One region of the Paenibacillus sp. FSL H8-0282 genome, then DNA from elsewhere that is predicted to be linked to it. Evidence: riboswitches for the same ligand, from Rfam matches in the RefSeq annotation. Region 1 holds a riboswitch; each other region holds the start of a gene.
The links. Region 1 has a riboswitch for cyclic di-AMP ahead of NST94_RS10685 (KamA family radical SAM protein). Riboswitches for the same ligand answer to the same signal wherever they lie in the genome.
Positions count from the first base shown of each region.

Region 2: another riboswitch for cyclic di-AMP. It lies ahead of NST94_RS00545 (C40 family peptidase); the one in region 1 lies ahead of NST94_RS10685 (KamA family radical SAM protein).
Region 3: another riboswitch for cyclic di-AMP. It lies ahead of NST94_RS24755 (TrkH family potassium uptake protein); the one in region 1 lies ahead of NST94_RS10685 (KamA family radical SAM protein).
Region 4: another riboswitch for cyclic di-AMP. It lies ahead of NST94_RS15990 (APC family permease); the one in region 1 lies ahead of NST94_RS10685 (KamA family radical SAM protein).

Region 1 covers NZ_CP150146.1:2,485,135-2,488,989, reverse strand. The annotation lists gene NST94_RS10695 (ABC transporter substrate-binding protein) at 1-211, shown strand, start outside; gene NST94_RS10690 (AraC family transcriptional regulator) at 351-2,018, shown strand; cyclic di-AMP (ydaO/yuaA leader) riboswitch at 2,067-2,208, shown strand; gene NST94_RS10685 (KamA family radical SAM protein) at 2,349-3,518, shown strand; gene NST94_RS10680 (YafY family protein) at 3,661-3,855, shown strand, end outside.
Region 2 covers NZ_CP150146.1:112,615-116,469, reverse strand. The annotation lists gene NST94_RS00555 (M1 family metallopeptidase) at 1-347, shown strand, start outside; gene NST94_RS00550 (hypothetical protein) at 359-1,189, shown strand; cyclic di-AMP (ydaO/yuaA leader) riboswitch at 1,408-1,546, shown strand; gene NST94_RS00545 (C40 family peptidase) at 1,604-2,032, shown strand; cyclic di-AMP (ydaO/yuaA leader) riboswitch at 2,394-2,536, shown strand; gene NST94_RS00540 (C40 family peptidase) at 2,581-3,033, shown strand; gene NST94_RS00535 (GNAT family N-acetyltransferase) at 3,223-3,708, shown strand; gene NST94_RS00530 (cytochrome c) at 3,836-3,855, shown strand, end outside.
Region 3 covers NZ_CP150146.1:5,716,515-5,720,369, forward strand. The annotation lists gene NST94_RS24750 (TrkA family potassium uptake protein) at 1-595, opposite strand, end outside; gene NST94_RS24755 (TrkH family potassium uptake protein) at 609-1,967, opposite strand; cyclic di-AMP (ydaO/yuaA leader) riboswitch at 2,032-2,207, opposite strand; gene NST94_RS24760 (CPBP family intramembrane glutamic endopeptidase) at 2,530-3,855, shown strand, end outside.
Region 4 covers NZ_CP150146.1:3,726,500-3,730,354, forward strand. The annotation lists gene NST94_RS15985 (iron-hydroxamate ABC transporter substrate-binding protein) at 1-239, opposite strand, end outside; gene NST94_RS15990 (APC family permease) at 443-2,260, opposite strand; cyclic di-AMP (ydaO/yuaA leader) riboswitch at 2,385-2,544, opposite strand; gene NST94_RS15995 (disulfide oxidoreductase) at 2,739-3,203, opposite strand; gene NST94_RS16000 (DsbA family protein) at 3,200-3,855, opposite strand, start outside.

The DNA of each region.
Region 1 (3,855 bases):
ATATGCCGGAGACCGGATATTCCTCTTGACTCCAGTGGCAGAAGAAGCAAAACAATCCACAGAGAATCTATTAAAGAGCCCTATCTGGAAGAGCCTTCCTGCCGTCAAGAACGGATATGTCTATACACAAGACATCATGAAGACTTCAAGTGATGCGACAACAAGAGAATGGCTGCTTGGCGAAATTCCACAGCTATTAAATATGAAATAACCTTCTGTGATGAAGAGTTTAACACAAGGCTGATAAAAAACTGCAAGAAGCATGTCAACAGCTGTTGATATGCTTCTTTTTTTTATATACAATGAATTCATTGATAATCATTCTCACCAAATGAACGGAGGCTGAACCCATGCTGCATACATCATCGTCCTGCCCCCCACTCCACTCTCTGCTATTTCAGCTAAACGAGGCCGAACTGATGATTCAAGCTGCCGATTCAAGCTCTATAACGCGTACAACCCAGGACTATACCCTTCTCATATTTACTGGAGGGAACGGACAATTGAACCTCGATGATCAAAGCGTGATACTAAGTATGGATAAATGTTATCTACTATCTCCTGGAATCTCCTATAGTACGAACAACCAGGAGCTGACGTTGTATTATTACCTCATCACCTTTACAGCAATCTATACAACCGAGCATCCTAAACGATATTCTGGAGAGCTACTTTCCGGCAGACGGGAGTTAATTGTGCACCCGTTCACCAAGGTAATCCGACTAGTCGAAGACCTGCTCATGAACAGGAATAACACCGATGATGTACAACAATTCAAGCGACAATTAAAATTCCAAGAATTGCTGCTGCTACTTTTTGAGCATAATTACCCTTCCAAACACCTGCCAAGTCCTACGGAATCCGTAGAAAAGACCATAACATTCATTCAGGAGCATTATACAGAGAGTATCACCGTGAAGCAGTTAGCTGAACTGGCGGGAATATCAATCTGGCAATATACACCGATCTTTCAGCAGCTTACGGGTAAAAAGCCGCTTGAATACCTGACGGATCTGCGTATTAATCATTCCAAACGATTCCTGCAGGAATCGACTGAACCACTGCGGGAAATCGCCAGACTGGTCGGCTTCTCGGACGAATACTATTTCAGCCGCCGCTTTCGGCAAAAAACCGGAGTTACACCCGGACAATATGCACATCAGCAAAGTCGTAAGCTTACCGTCAAGGATTGGACGGGTCATGAGGTGGAGATTCCAGAGCGAGCGAAACGTATTGTCTATCATGGCGAAACACTTGGCGACCTTCTCGCGTTAGGCGTAAAGCCTATCGGTGGAGATGAAGCGTTCGCCCGGAACAGCGTCTATAAACATCGGCTTAAGAAGCTCGCCAACGTCGGGTTTCCACTGGACCCGCAGTTGACCGCTTCCCTAAACCCAGATTTGATCATTTTGGCAAATAGTGATGAAAGAGCCTACAGAGCAGTTTCTGGTATCGCTCCGACACTCACCTTTGATTCATTTGCGCCTCTCGACAACCGAATGCGGACATTAGGCAGTTGGCTAGGTAAACAGCGCGAAGCCGAAGCATGGCTGGAGTCATTCACAATCAAAAACGCTGCCATGTGGCAGCAGCTTTACACGACAACCCTTCAAGTTGGAGAAACCGCCTCTGCTTTGGTCTATGATCATGGAGATCGTCTATATGCTATGGGAATGTCCGGATTCTCCACTGCGCTTTATGCCCCATGTGGTTTACAACCGACCGAAGAGATCCAGGCCATATTGGACGAAGAGTTAGGGTTCGCCGAAGTTGATCCAACGCGACTGCCTGCCTACGCCGGAGATCATATCTTCATGCTCATTCCGGAACGCAAAGACTCGCGAGCTGCGATGGAACGATTACTAGACAGTTCACTTTGGAACAATCTCCCGGCAGTACGTCAGGGACATGTTTATCTGCTCGACGGAAGCAAATGGAACTCTAGTGATGCGTTAACCCGGGAGAAGCTGCTAACGCTGTTGCCTAAACTACTCGGCGGAAGTAGCGCTAGCAATTAAAGGTGAATCTAGGATTCTCTTTTGACTTTTCAAAACTTCATAGGGTATACTTTATCTACGCTTAATTTTCAACTTTTACAGTTGAAAAGCGGGGGAACCAGTTAATTGGGGCGAATCATTGAGCATTAGAATGTAGGGTACCATCTTACCCGAGTCCGTCAGCTAACCTCGTCAGCAGTGGATGGGTCTGCTTTTCATGTTATTTACATAACCAGAGACCCTTGCTAAGGGTCTCTTTTTGTGCTTTTTTTGGACCCTGCTGGCAGTAGATTGGCCTTTGACACTAAGGCTCCCTCATTTCTCACACTACGAGACAAAGGAGAGATGTACGTGCAAAAGGTAAAGTACTTCACGGATATTAACAAAATAGCTATGTTGTCTGAGCTGGAAAAAGAGAATCTGAAAGAAATTACGGACAAGTTTGTTTTTCGTGTAAATGACTACTATCTGTCTTTAATTAACTGGGATGATCCAAATGATCCCATCCGTAAGCTGGTTATTCCTAACGAAGGTGAACTGCTGGAGTATGGGCGCTGGGACGCCTCCGATGAGGACACGAATTATGTGGTACCTGGTTGTCAGCACAAGTATAGAACAACTGCACTACTGATTGTATCCGAGGTCTGCGGGGCTTATTGCCGCTACTGTTTCCGTAAGCGTCTGTTCCGAAATGACGTGAAAGAGGCGATGGCTGATGTCTCTCCGGGCTTGGAGTATATCGCAAATAATCCGGAGATTAACAACGTACTTCTTACGGGCGGGGACAGTTTAATTCTCTCCACACCGAAGCTAAGATCCATTATTGAAAATCTAAGAAGCATTGAGCATGTTAAGATCATTAGACTGGGTTCCAAAATTCCCGTATTTAATCCGATGCGGATCTCTGAAGACGAAGAGCTGCTGGAGCTGATTCGTACTTACTCTACCGAAGACAAACGAATCTATGTTATGGCGCACATCAATCATCCTCGTGAAATCACACCTGAAGCCAAAAAAGCATTTAAAGCTCTCCACAACGCAGGGGTAATTGTCGTAAATCAGACCCCCATCCTCAAAGGCATCAACGATGATCCCGTTATTTTAGGGGAACTACTGGACCGGCTTTCATGGGCTGGCGTTACACCCTACTACTTCTTTGTGAACCGGCCCGTAGCCGGAAACCGAGATTTCGTATTACCGCTCGAGCAAGTCTATCAAATTGTAGAAGAAGCCAAAGCCAGAACCTCAGGACTTGGCAAAAGAGTACGCTTATCCATGAGCCACACCTCAGGAAAGATAGAAATTCTCGCCATTGATAACGGGAAAGCCTATCTCAAATACCATCAATCCAGAGATCAGGAATACGGAAAATTTATGATTCTAGATTGTCCAAAGGACGCCGAATGGTTCGATGACCTGCCTGGGAATGAGCAATATTGGACCCCACCTGTGAAAAAAAACGATGCTATTATTTCTGTTAATGATTTATCAGGCGAGCCTGCGGATTTAATCTGTAAATAGATTAATCAGCTCTGTCAGACTCTGTCATAGGATATTTCTTCATCACCAACAACAAAACTCCTCCCGCCCAAAATTAGCCCGAAAAAATCTATGATATAATCACGCTGTAACACGAAATGGACTAATGGGTGGGAATGCACACATGAAATTGGAACGATTGATTTCTATGATCTATAAACTATTGAACCACGAAGTTTTATCTGCCTCCAAGCTGGCTGAAGAGTTTCAGGTTTCCCAGCGAACAATCTATAGGGATATCGATGTGATTTGTGCCGCTGGCATCCCGGTCGTATCGTATCAGGGTACTAAAGGTGGATATGGCATCATGGACGGATAT
Region 2 (3,855 bases), 2.4 Mb from region 1:
CGATTACTTTTAAAAAAAATAACAGCGGCGATGCTCAAAGCTACGAATCATTAGTGAAGATTTCAAATAAAGGGAGCCATTACGTTGATGTTCCCGTGAAATTCACATTCGCCGACAGCTCTTCGGTGCAGCGGGTCTGGAACGGTGAAGGAGCAGAGACTACGTTTCAATTGTTAAGCGATAAGCCTCTTCTCTCTGCTGAGATTGACCCTGAGCATTCCATCTTATTGGAGAGCAAACATTTAAACAACTTTAGGCTGGCGGAAATAGAGCCCAAGACGCTCTCTCGCTGGACGTTAAGTGTAACTAAACTACTTGAAACCGTGCTCGGAACTCTTGTCTGGTGAGGTGAATGATTGTGAGAACATCGATAACCCGCGGCTGGCAAAGCATGAAGGAGCAATTTTATATTTTAATTCTGCTCTTCATCTACCGACTGCTCTGGGGCTACTTTATGTATGGTTTCATCCGATCTGCTATTATTCCAATTCTACTGCGCTATCCAGATAAAGACGCCGGCGGCAGCGGTATGGGCAGACTGTTGTATTATATCGAGGGACAGTTCAGCTTGAATACTGACCCTGCGATACGCACTTGGTTATGGATGCTTCTAGGACTTGTTGTCTTGCGACTTCTGCTTTCTCCTTTCATAAGGGCAGGATTGCTGCATGAGCTGCACCAGGAGCGAAAGGGCGAGCGCGGGCTGTTCTTTTTCCCCGGCATGAAGATCTATGGACTACCTGTCTTAGTCTTTAGCCTAATCGAATGGGTGCTGACCCTGCTGCCGCTTTACTGGCTTGCTCCAAAAATGTACGGGCTGTTCTTATCCTCTTTGTTTAACTACACTTTGTTACTTCATTTAGTACCATACGTATTGGCATGGCTTATATATATTTTTATCGTGCGCCTGTTTCTTCTATATATGCAGTTTGGTTACACCGGCGGTACAGGAATGTTCTCCTCACTGTTCATCTGCTTGCGGTCACTGATTCCTGCTATAGGTGTTTCCATTGTACTTGGTGCGGGAGGCTTGCTCCTACTGCTAGTGTGCGGACTGACGGGTCTGTTCTGTCCCGGCCTGCCGGCACTTATAATACGGCAAATCTCACCACTACCTTCTACGCTCTTAAAAATGTGGGGAATCTCTGCACAATATCATCTATGGCGTAGCAAAGCATTTCCACAATAAATTAACCTTATTTGACATAATAAAAAGGTCCCAATTCCTGTATTTAGGAGCTGGGACTTTTTCCCATTACGGATAACTTAAGAGTATTTGCAAAATCATAAAAGCTCTGTTACAATAAGTCCTGTGCTATTAGTAACAATTTTGTAATCAATTGAAACGATTCCTACATAACTAAATGTATTTATCGTAAGTGTAACTGTCGAAACGTCATTCTCTTGGTGCTTAACACGCCTAATTCCTTTGCACCGGGAAGTGGGGGAACCATATTTTGGGTGAATTGATCTCGCTTTACAGGGATCATAGGGAATCTTCTACCGAACCCTTAAGCTAACCTCGCAGGCCTTGGAAGGAGTACATCTTTTGAAAAGACATAATTTAAGAAAAAAATGCGTCGCTGCGGCGCTAGGACTTGTAATGGCATTATCTATTGGTGGAGGAAGCGCCTTTGCCGACTCTAAGATGGACACTGTAATCTCAAAGACTATTGGAGTTGCCTATAAAACCGGAGGTACAAGCACTGCCGGATTTGATTGCTCTGGATTTACAAAATATGTATTCAAGAATGTGGGTCTTACTTTACCTCGTACATCAAAAGCTCAATATAGCGTTGGAACTGCTGTATCCAAAAGCAATCTGCGTTCTGGTGATCTAGTGTTCTTTAACACACTTGGCAATGGAGTATCCCATGTCGGCATTTATGTTGGAAACGGAAAATTCGCACAATCGTCCTCTTCGCGTGGAGTGACCATCACTTCACTCAGTCAGGCCTACTGGGCCAATCGTTATGTTGGCGCTAAAAGAGTAATGAGTACTTCAGCTTATCAAGCTGTAGCCTTCGATTGAAACCTTCCTCACAACTATAACCTCATAATTACAACTATATGAACCTGAATCTGATTATGCCCGTAATCAAATTCGGGTTTTTCTTTTTCCATAATATATTTTTACACTATTAGAGCCCGATTGAAACACGTTTATTTGATAAAAATTGCAATTATATTAAAAATTAGGTCATTATTAACGCTTACATATGCCTTTCTACCGTAAAAATGCCAATTTTTCTGCATTAATATGTTAAAAACGATTGCCAAGCGGCTTTCTGTTTGTTACAATTAGCGCAGTGAGATTTTAGTAACATTTTTGTAATCATTAAGTTGTTATTTACAAAGGTTTTGTCATGTATTGATTACAAGCTAATCCTAATCAACAGTATGAGCCGAGTTTCCTAACTATTAGGAAAACGGGGGAACCAACTTTGGGTGAATTGACCTCCATTATATAGAGGGGTCATAGGGGACCTTCAACCGAACCCTTAAGCTAACCTCGTAGGCATTTGGAAGGGGTATACACTTTTGAAGAAGAAGTTAGCAGCAGCAGTACTAAGCTTTTCCATCATCCTCACCATCGGAGCAGGAAGCGCTTTCGCAGATTCCAAAATGGATAAAGTGATTGACAAGGCCATCGGTACTAAATACGTATCCGGCGGTATATCCACTAACGGATTTGATTGCTCCGGATTTACAATGTATGTGTTTGATAAGATTGGCATTAACCTTCCACACCAATCAGGTTCCCAATATCAAATGGGCACAGCAATCTCCCGTGATGATATAAGAGCCGGAGATCTTGTATTCTTCAATACAAGTGGCAAAGGTGTCTCCCATGTCGGCATTTATGTCGGTGAAGGTAAGTTCGCACACGCTTCTACCTCACGCGGTGTTACGATTAGCTCTCTGAGTGATAGCTACTACGTGAAACGCTACGTTGGTGCTAAGCGCATTATGAGCACAGACGCTTACCAATCGGTTGCTGCTGAATCGGAAGACAATGATGATGTTCAATAAGTAACGTACATAGGCTCTTTTCCAAGGTAACTCTTGGAGGAGAGCTTGTTTTTTTGTCTTATTACTTATTTACCCCTCTCATAATTTGTAAAACATTCCTCTCATATAAAGTTTCTGAGTCGAACCTCCCCCATTTTGTATATAATTAGTAATATAGCAATGTCCTCGTGAAAGGAGATCGTTGACCTTATGATAAATCCCTCGGTAACTTTTCATGTTGTTCCTATGGAGGCAATTCACGGAGAAGCTATTTGTAAGTGGAGCTATACGCCCCCATATAATATTTATGGCTGGATGCCGTGGGAGCAGATGCAGGCTCTTGGCATCGAGTTTGGCGATCCGCAGCTCCGGGAGGAACAATATATCTCCATATTAAATGAACAAGAGATTTTGTGCGGATTCGCACAGTTGTTCCCGATGGAAGGAGTCGTTCGTTTAGGAGTTGGGATGCGCCCCGATCTATGCGGCCATGGTTTAGGCAAACTATTCGTAGATGCCATCGTCCAGACAGCCTTGAATCGTTATCCTGATCGTGAGATAGATCTAGAAGTCCTGACCTGGAACCAACGCGCCATTCGAACTTATCAAAAATGTGGATTTACGATTACAGATACGTATGAACGCCGCACACCTACAGGAGACAAACCTTTTTATTGCATGGTCTATGACAAATGATATTAAATACCATATATTTCATGAGAATGATTGTATTCTCGTTCATTTTTTTGTCACAAACCCTATGATAACGCTTCACCATAAGCTATAATGTAGGGAGCAGCTTACATAGAAGGGACGAATTGGGATGCAGAAATGGATCATGAG
Region 3 (3,855 bases), 3.2 Mb from region 1:
CTTCACTCAAATAATCATGGGCAGTTGGAGCGACGATTATTCCGCTTTCCCTATTTAGGGCAACAATACTGCAGCCATATTTAGCTCTTGTATTTAAATCAGACAAGCTTCTGCCGTTCATGCAGGAAGGTACGGTCAGCTCGACAATTTTATAATCCTTGGACAGTTCAATATAATCCAGCAAATTGGGCGTCACCAGCTGATGTGCCACACGAATCCCCATATCCCGCTCCGGAAAAATAACCCGATCAACCCCCAGCCGCGACAGTGCGCGGCCATGAAGGATAGAGATTGCCTTAGCCACCACTTGCTTGACTCCAATCTCCTTCAACAAAATGGCCGCCAGAATGCTTCTCTCCATATTGTCACCAATCGCAACAATCCCACAATCAAAGTTCCGTACACCAAGCGAGCGCATAATTCCCTCATCTGTAGCATCTGCTACTACCGTATGCGTCAGCTGATCGCTCATTTCCTCCACGCGTTCTTCATGGTGGTCAATGCCGAGCACCTCGTAGCCCATTTCCATCAGCTCAAGCGCCAGGCTTGAACCGAAGCGACCTAAGCCGATTACTACAAATTGCTGTGCTTTCATTTCTAATTAACTCCTATCCAATAATTATTTTACCTTCCGGATACTTATACAGTGGTTTACCCTGTTTGGGACCGAGTGCATACGCTAAGGTTAGTGGACCTAGCCGACCTGCAAACATCGTCAGACAGAGTAGAATCTTACCGATCGCTGACAGTTCCGGAGTTAGCCCCATAGTCAGTCCTACCGTAGCAAAGGCGGAGGTCGTCTCAAACAAGATTGCCAAGAAATTACTGTCTTCAGTTGTGGAGAGTATCATCGACACAGAGGCGATTAACAACAAAGCCAGCAGCGTGATCGTTAATGCCTTGTAGATGCGCTCTTGAGCCAGCCGATAACGGAACAACACAACATCTTCCCGTCCACGCAGCATAGCAATTACAGCACCAATCATCATTGTAAAGGTTGTTGTCTTGATCCCGCCGCCCGTTGAGCCCGGAGAAGCACCAATAAACATAAGAATCACTATAAAAAATTGTGTAGCCTGCCGAAGTCCAGCAATATCTACTGTGTTCGCGCCAGCCGTACGGGGAGACACGGATTGAAAGAAGGCCGATAATATTTTACCGCCGAAATTCAGTGAACCCAGGGTACGAGTGTTAGTAAACTCAAATATAAAAATAACCAAAGCTCCGATCAGAATCAGCCCTGTGCTGGTGGACAGGACAACTTTACTATGTAGAGACAGCCTGCGGGTTACCCGAAACTCCACCAGATCTGACATTACAATAAAACCAATCCCGCCGGAGACAATCAGAAACATTACAATAATATTCACAAGCGGATCATATACATAATCAGTTAAACTGCGAAAATCCCCAAAAATATCGAACCCCGCATTATTAAACATAGACACCGCATGAAATATGCCATAATAAATCGCTTTTCCCAACGGCATATCAAAAGCCCAGCGAATAGACAGCAGCACAGCGGCACAGCCTTCTATGACAAGAGAATATATGAGGACTCTCCGGATCAGTCGCACAATTCCTTCCATAGAGCCTTGATTCATGGCTTCCTGTAGGATTAGCCTGTCCCGCAAAGATATTTTACGCTTTAACACCAGTGAAAATAGAGTGGCCATGGTCATAAAACCTAAGCCGCCGATCTGGATCAGGATCATAATTACGGTTTTCCCAAAAATCGTGAACGAAGTTCCGGTATCCAGCACAACAAGCCCTGTAACACAGGTTGCCGACGTTGAAGTAAATAATGCATCAATAAATTCCACGGAATTCCCGCTTGTGCTTGAGATGGGCAGCATAAGCAGCAGGGCCCCTATCAGAATGATCGATGCAAAACCAAGCACCAGTATCTGCGGTGGCGAGAGCTTCAGAAACTTAAATTCAGAAATCCTGCGAAACTGTGAAGCCACTTTGCTCACCTTCTTATCAAAAATTCCAACAAAAAAAGCACTGGAAAACCAATGCTGACTTGGTTCCTGCAGTAAATTAGCCTACGAGGTTAGCTGTCGGATTCGGACTGTGCAGGCTGCCCTATTCGTTCCCAGAACGAAATTCACCCCTGATGAAAGTGCCATTTATCGTGTACACTCCACTTTTCATCACTTCTTATGGTTCCCCCGTTTTCACCAGAAATTCGGCTACTATACAATTGCATACAAATTATATACGTTATTTAGTGAATTCACAAAGACACAATTAATGCTCATTCACATGAAAAAATGCGGTTTAAAGAGACTGCATCAAAAGGAGTGCCTTTTCTCATCACTTTTCCGTGTTTTCCCTGCAATTACACCGATTCTCATCATTCGTGCAGAAATGAACACGATAAAATTCATGGTATAAATTCACATGACTATTCTATACTATCTCTATTACCCATAAAAAGAACATATAATGTTTTTTGTAACCAACCAGGCACTAATACTATAATGGAACATAACATTGTCACAGTACATAACAAGGAGGCGTTACATGAATCCCGTCGGCCAGCCCTTACAGCAACGTGCCCTCTCCAAGAGGCTCATCATCTCGGGCATTATCGGTCTTATTCTATTTATTATGTTTCAGATTTCCCCTTCACTGCTTAGTAGTCCTACAGGTGAAGATACCACCGTCATTAGCAAGGCAGAAGCCCGTGATCAAGCCATATTATTCGCAGAACAAAAGCTCAACTACACCGAAGCACCAAACGATCAATGGAATGTACTTTACCAGACGGACTCTTCCTTTTATGGTTATATGTCTCGCGAGAAGCTTGTGGAGGACTACACCAAGAAAAAATTGGATCAAAAATATCCTTTTGATGTCTTTCGTGCAACGCTTACTCCTTCAGCGGAGCAAGAGCCGCAAATCATCGTTGACCTCAATATGTATAACGGTAAGATTGTCGCTTTCTCAAAGGCTGCAAAAGTTACCTCCGAAGAGGGGTCAGGCATCGCTTCCGTTGGTGCAAAAGAGGACAAGGGAGCTGACCTCACTCTAGCGCAGAAGGAGAATCTTGCTCGTCCTTGGCTTCAGGAATGGGAAGTAAATCCTGCCAAGCTACAAATTGAATCGAATACAGGAAGCCATGGGCTAGTGTATACGGATAGTACTGTTCAGGTCGGCGAATCCTTATTGCACTATTATTTTGATTTCAGTGGAGAGCAGGTATCCAGCTTTAATGCCGGATTCACTGCACCAGCTTGGCATACCTCCTACGTACAAGGACAGACCTCTTTAGCGGAAAAGCTAACATTATTCGGTTACGGTGTACCCACACTGATTTTAGGAATTCTGGCACTCGTCTACAGTATTCTTAGAAGAGAGCATACTTCCTTTAAACGTGGAGTATTCCTAAGCTCAGCCTATTTTGTAATCATGATGATCAGCACCTATAATATGCTGCCTGAATCAACGGGCGAAGGGCTAGAAGCACAGATTACCTCTGTCATTATGTTTATCATTTATGCTTTGTACAGCCTGCTGATGTCCTCCTTGCTCTACTTCTCTTTAGTGGGCGGTAATGGCCTATGGCGAAAAGAGGAAGGCATGAACCCTTGGCCCCGCGCCAAAGAGCCCGGCTATGGACAATATGTGTTGGACAGTATCCGGGCTGGATACATCTGGGCTTTCGTTCTGCTAGGGGTGCAGACGGTTATGTTCATCATATTATCGTTTACCTTGCACAATTGGTCTACTACAGACGCCACCCAATCTCCTTATAACATGAGATATGCTTGGCTTCTGCCTATCGTCGCATGGCTCGCTGGTTTATCTGAGGAAGCCATTTATCGCTTTTTCGGAATTCCTATGCTG
Region 4 (3,855 bases), 1.2 Mb from region 1:
AGAACGCGCTGTGGATTAGCCGGAATCGTTACTTTATGACCCATTGCATCTGTTAACGTCTTAGGTGCAGCAGGTGCCTCTGTAGATTCTGCTGTAGGCGCTGTTGTAGGCGCTGTTCCTGCATTTGATGAGCTTTCAGCATTATTATTACCACAAGCGGAAAGTATTAGCGTCATCACTATTAGTCCGCTCATCGTCACTTTCATGCTTCCTGATCTTTTTCTGTTAAGCCAAAACATTAAAAACCCTCCTATATGTAACTGCTTTGATATTCAAAGGTGACCTTTACCTCTGCTTCACTTTTAAATGATATTGATTCTCATTCTCTGTGTCAACATATAAATTTCAAATTCTGTGGATTTGCAACAATTTCCTTCATATAAAATACAAAAGAGGTTATATTCCGAACGTTCCGGATATAACCTCATCTTTAATCTTCTACTTATTTATTTAAATGATACGGGACAGTCGCTACTACAACGTCCTTTTGATTCATTAGATACGAGCGGATTAAAAAGCTGGTCTGATTATGAAGCACGGCTTGCCACCAATGTTTGGTAATAAACTGTGGAATCAAAATCGTGATGTGATCCGTCGCAGCGGTCTTCCACTCTACCGTATCGATAAACTTCACTAACGGACGAATGATACTACGATATCTGGAACGAAGAACAATCAGGCGTACACCTGGATTCCATTCCTCCCACCGTTGCTCCATCTTATGAATGTCTTCTTCATCAAAGCCTACATACACAGCAACAACATTATCTGTTAGAGACTTCGCATAGCTGATGGAATGTAATACAGCACGTGTAACCCCTGCAACAGGAACAACTACAGTACTTCCTTTAATTACAGGTTTATCAGTAGCCGGACATATACGCAGTTGATCCGCAGTATTCAAATAATGCTTATGAATACGGTGGAACACGAACATTACAGCAGGTAAGAAAATGAATGCCATCCATACGCTCGAGAATTTAGTAATGATAAATATAAGCGTAATCGTCAATGTAGTCAGCATACCGATGGTATTTACTACAAATCTTTTCACCCATCCAGCGGGTCTTGTTTTGATCCAATGCACCATCATCCCCAGTTGGGATAAGGTAAAAGGAATGAACACGCCTACCGCATATAGTGGAATCAAACCTTCCGTATTCCCATGGAATGCAGTCACAAGTATGATAGACATAACTCCTAGAAAAATAATGCCGTTTGAGAAGCCCAGGCGGTCACCACGGACCATAAATGCATGTGGCAGATATTTATCTTTTGCAAACATAAAGGCGAGCAGCGGAAACGCTGAATATGCTGTATTAGCTGCCAAGAACAAAATCACTGCTGTAATCCCTTGAATGAAAAAGTACAATCCGCCACGGCCAAAGGTCGATTCAGCGATCTGAGAGACAACCGTAGCCTTTTCATCTGGCACAATACCATACCAATATGCCAGCACAGTGATTCCGGTAAACATAAAGCCAAGGATAAGTCCCATGATCATTAGCGTCTTGGCTGCATTTTTCTCAGCCGGTGCCTTAAAGTTTGGGATCGCATTAGATACGGCCTCAACCCCCGTTAGGGCTGAACAACCAGAGCTAAACGCTTTTAATAGTAGAAACAAACTTACATTAGATACGGCGCTGCCTATTTCAGGAACATTCGCATGCGCGCCACCCATTGCATATTTAACGATACCGGAGATAATCAGAACAACAATCGAAACCACAAACAAATACACTGGAATTGCGATAAATGAAGCCGATTCAGTCACTCCGCGAAGATTAATGATTGTTAATAAAACGATAACAGATACAGCGATGAGAACAGTATGATTATGAAGACTTGGAAAAGCCGATGTGATCGCATCCGTCCCTGCCGAGGCACTAACCGCTACGGTAAGAATGTAATCCACCAATAATGAACCCCCAGCGAGCAGCCCTGTCGGAATACCAAGATTACTCTTGGCTACGATATAAGCTCCGCCTCCTTGCGGATAAGCAAAAATCGTCTGCCGATAGGATAAAATCAGGATGGCCAGCAGGCCCAATACGGCTAATGCAATTGGCAGGGAATACCAGATGGCAGTAAACCCGGCAGCCACTAGTACAATCAGAATTTGTTCCGTTCCGTAGGCTACAGACGAGAGCGCATCAGAAGACAGAACAGCCAGTGCTTTAACCTTGGATAACTTTTCATGATCGAGTTCATTCGACTTCATCGGACGTCCGATCAATAGTCGTTTTACCTTGCTTACCATGGTGGATACAGTTCCTTTCTTTGGGAGCTGAAACGGAATTTCCGTGCGCTGTTTTCATCGGTGGATTTCATAAATGCAGACACAAAAATAAGCATACGGAAATGATCCGCATGCTTATGCATGGTCATTTTCCCACCTTGCTTACGAGGTTAGCTGGCGGATTCGGGCTGTGGTTATAGCCCTACGGTAGAGGTCTGTTCGACCCGGTTCCGATTCACCCCATTGGCATGAATGCCAAGTTTGGTTCCCCCGTTTTTCCTAAGAAAATTCAGCGCATATTCAACTTCTCACAAGGTCTAATATTAGTCTACAAAGTGCCTACAGTAAAGCGTTGAAAAAAATGAAAAAAGAATGAAAAAACATCCAATAAGCTCAAATATAGCGTCTTATTGGATGCTCTCTTTCATTATCTTCAATTATCCCTCTAGCCCGTGATTTTAATACCTTTTCAGCTTTTTTGTACCTTCCAAAGTAAAAACTAAAATCCTAAGCTCTCCTCAGCATCTACTTCAATCACTTCTTCTTCCCTACGTCCATACCAAAGAAGGAGACTTATTAGAGCAAACGCTATTAAAGCTAACAAAGGAATCGTTATAAATCCGAAGTAGTTCAAGTAATCTTTATTACAAGGAACACCAACTGTACAAGGTAGAACTTTACTTAACGCTGGAATCTTCTGTTCCGCATAATGATAGATTGAGATACTGCCACCAATCAAACTTAATGGAAGCACATAAGGAATGATGCGCTTATCTCCACGGAAAGTGGCAATTCCCAACAAAAATAACTGCGGATACATAAAAATCCGCTGAAACCAGCAAAGCTTACAAGGTTCATACTTCAAGACTTCACTTAAATACAAGCTACCAGCTACAGCAACCAAAGAGACGAACCAGGCCAGATAGAGGCAGTTACGCTTGCAAAAAGATAGGAATTTTGTCACTTTGCCTCCACTGCTTTTGCGGCGGCGTTAATTTCAGATGTAATCGCTTCAATATCGAAAGGTTCAGCCGTTTTCACTCCATTAATGTAGAGCGAAGGCGTAGTTGTCACGCCTGAGTCAGTTGCCAACTGAATGTCTTTCTTCAGCTCATCTGCATAAGTTTTCTCTTGGATGTCTTTACGCAACAGATCGTAATCGATCGCTAATTTCTCTTTTTCAGCAAGGCTTACCAAGAAATCCTCAGTCGCCCATTCCACGCTCTCATCCCCTTGCTGCGCATACACAGCATCATAGAACTTCCAGAATTCATCCTTATTCTGATGGTATACAGACAATGCAGCTAGTGAAGCTGTCTCAGAGTCAGGACCAACGAAAGCCATATTTACAAAGTAAAGAGCTGCTTTTCCCTCGTTGACAAAATCTTGAACAATTTTCGGTTTCATGGAGCCAGCAAACTGGGAACAAGCTGGACATTTGAAATCACCAAATTCAACAAGCTTAACAGGTGCATCCTCATTACCAATCCTAGGTAGCTCACTGTAATTGAATTCTACCGGTTCTCCTGTAGAGACATTCTTTGCTGCATCTTTCGAAGCTAACATAAACAATCCAACAAAAATGATAACTACTACAGCTATTGAACTAATAACTA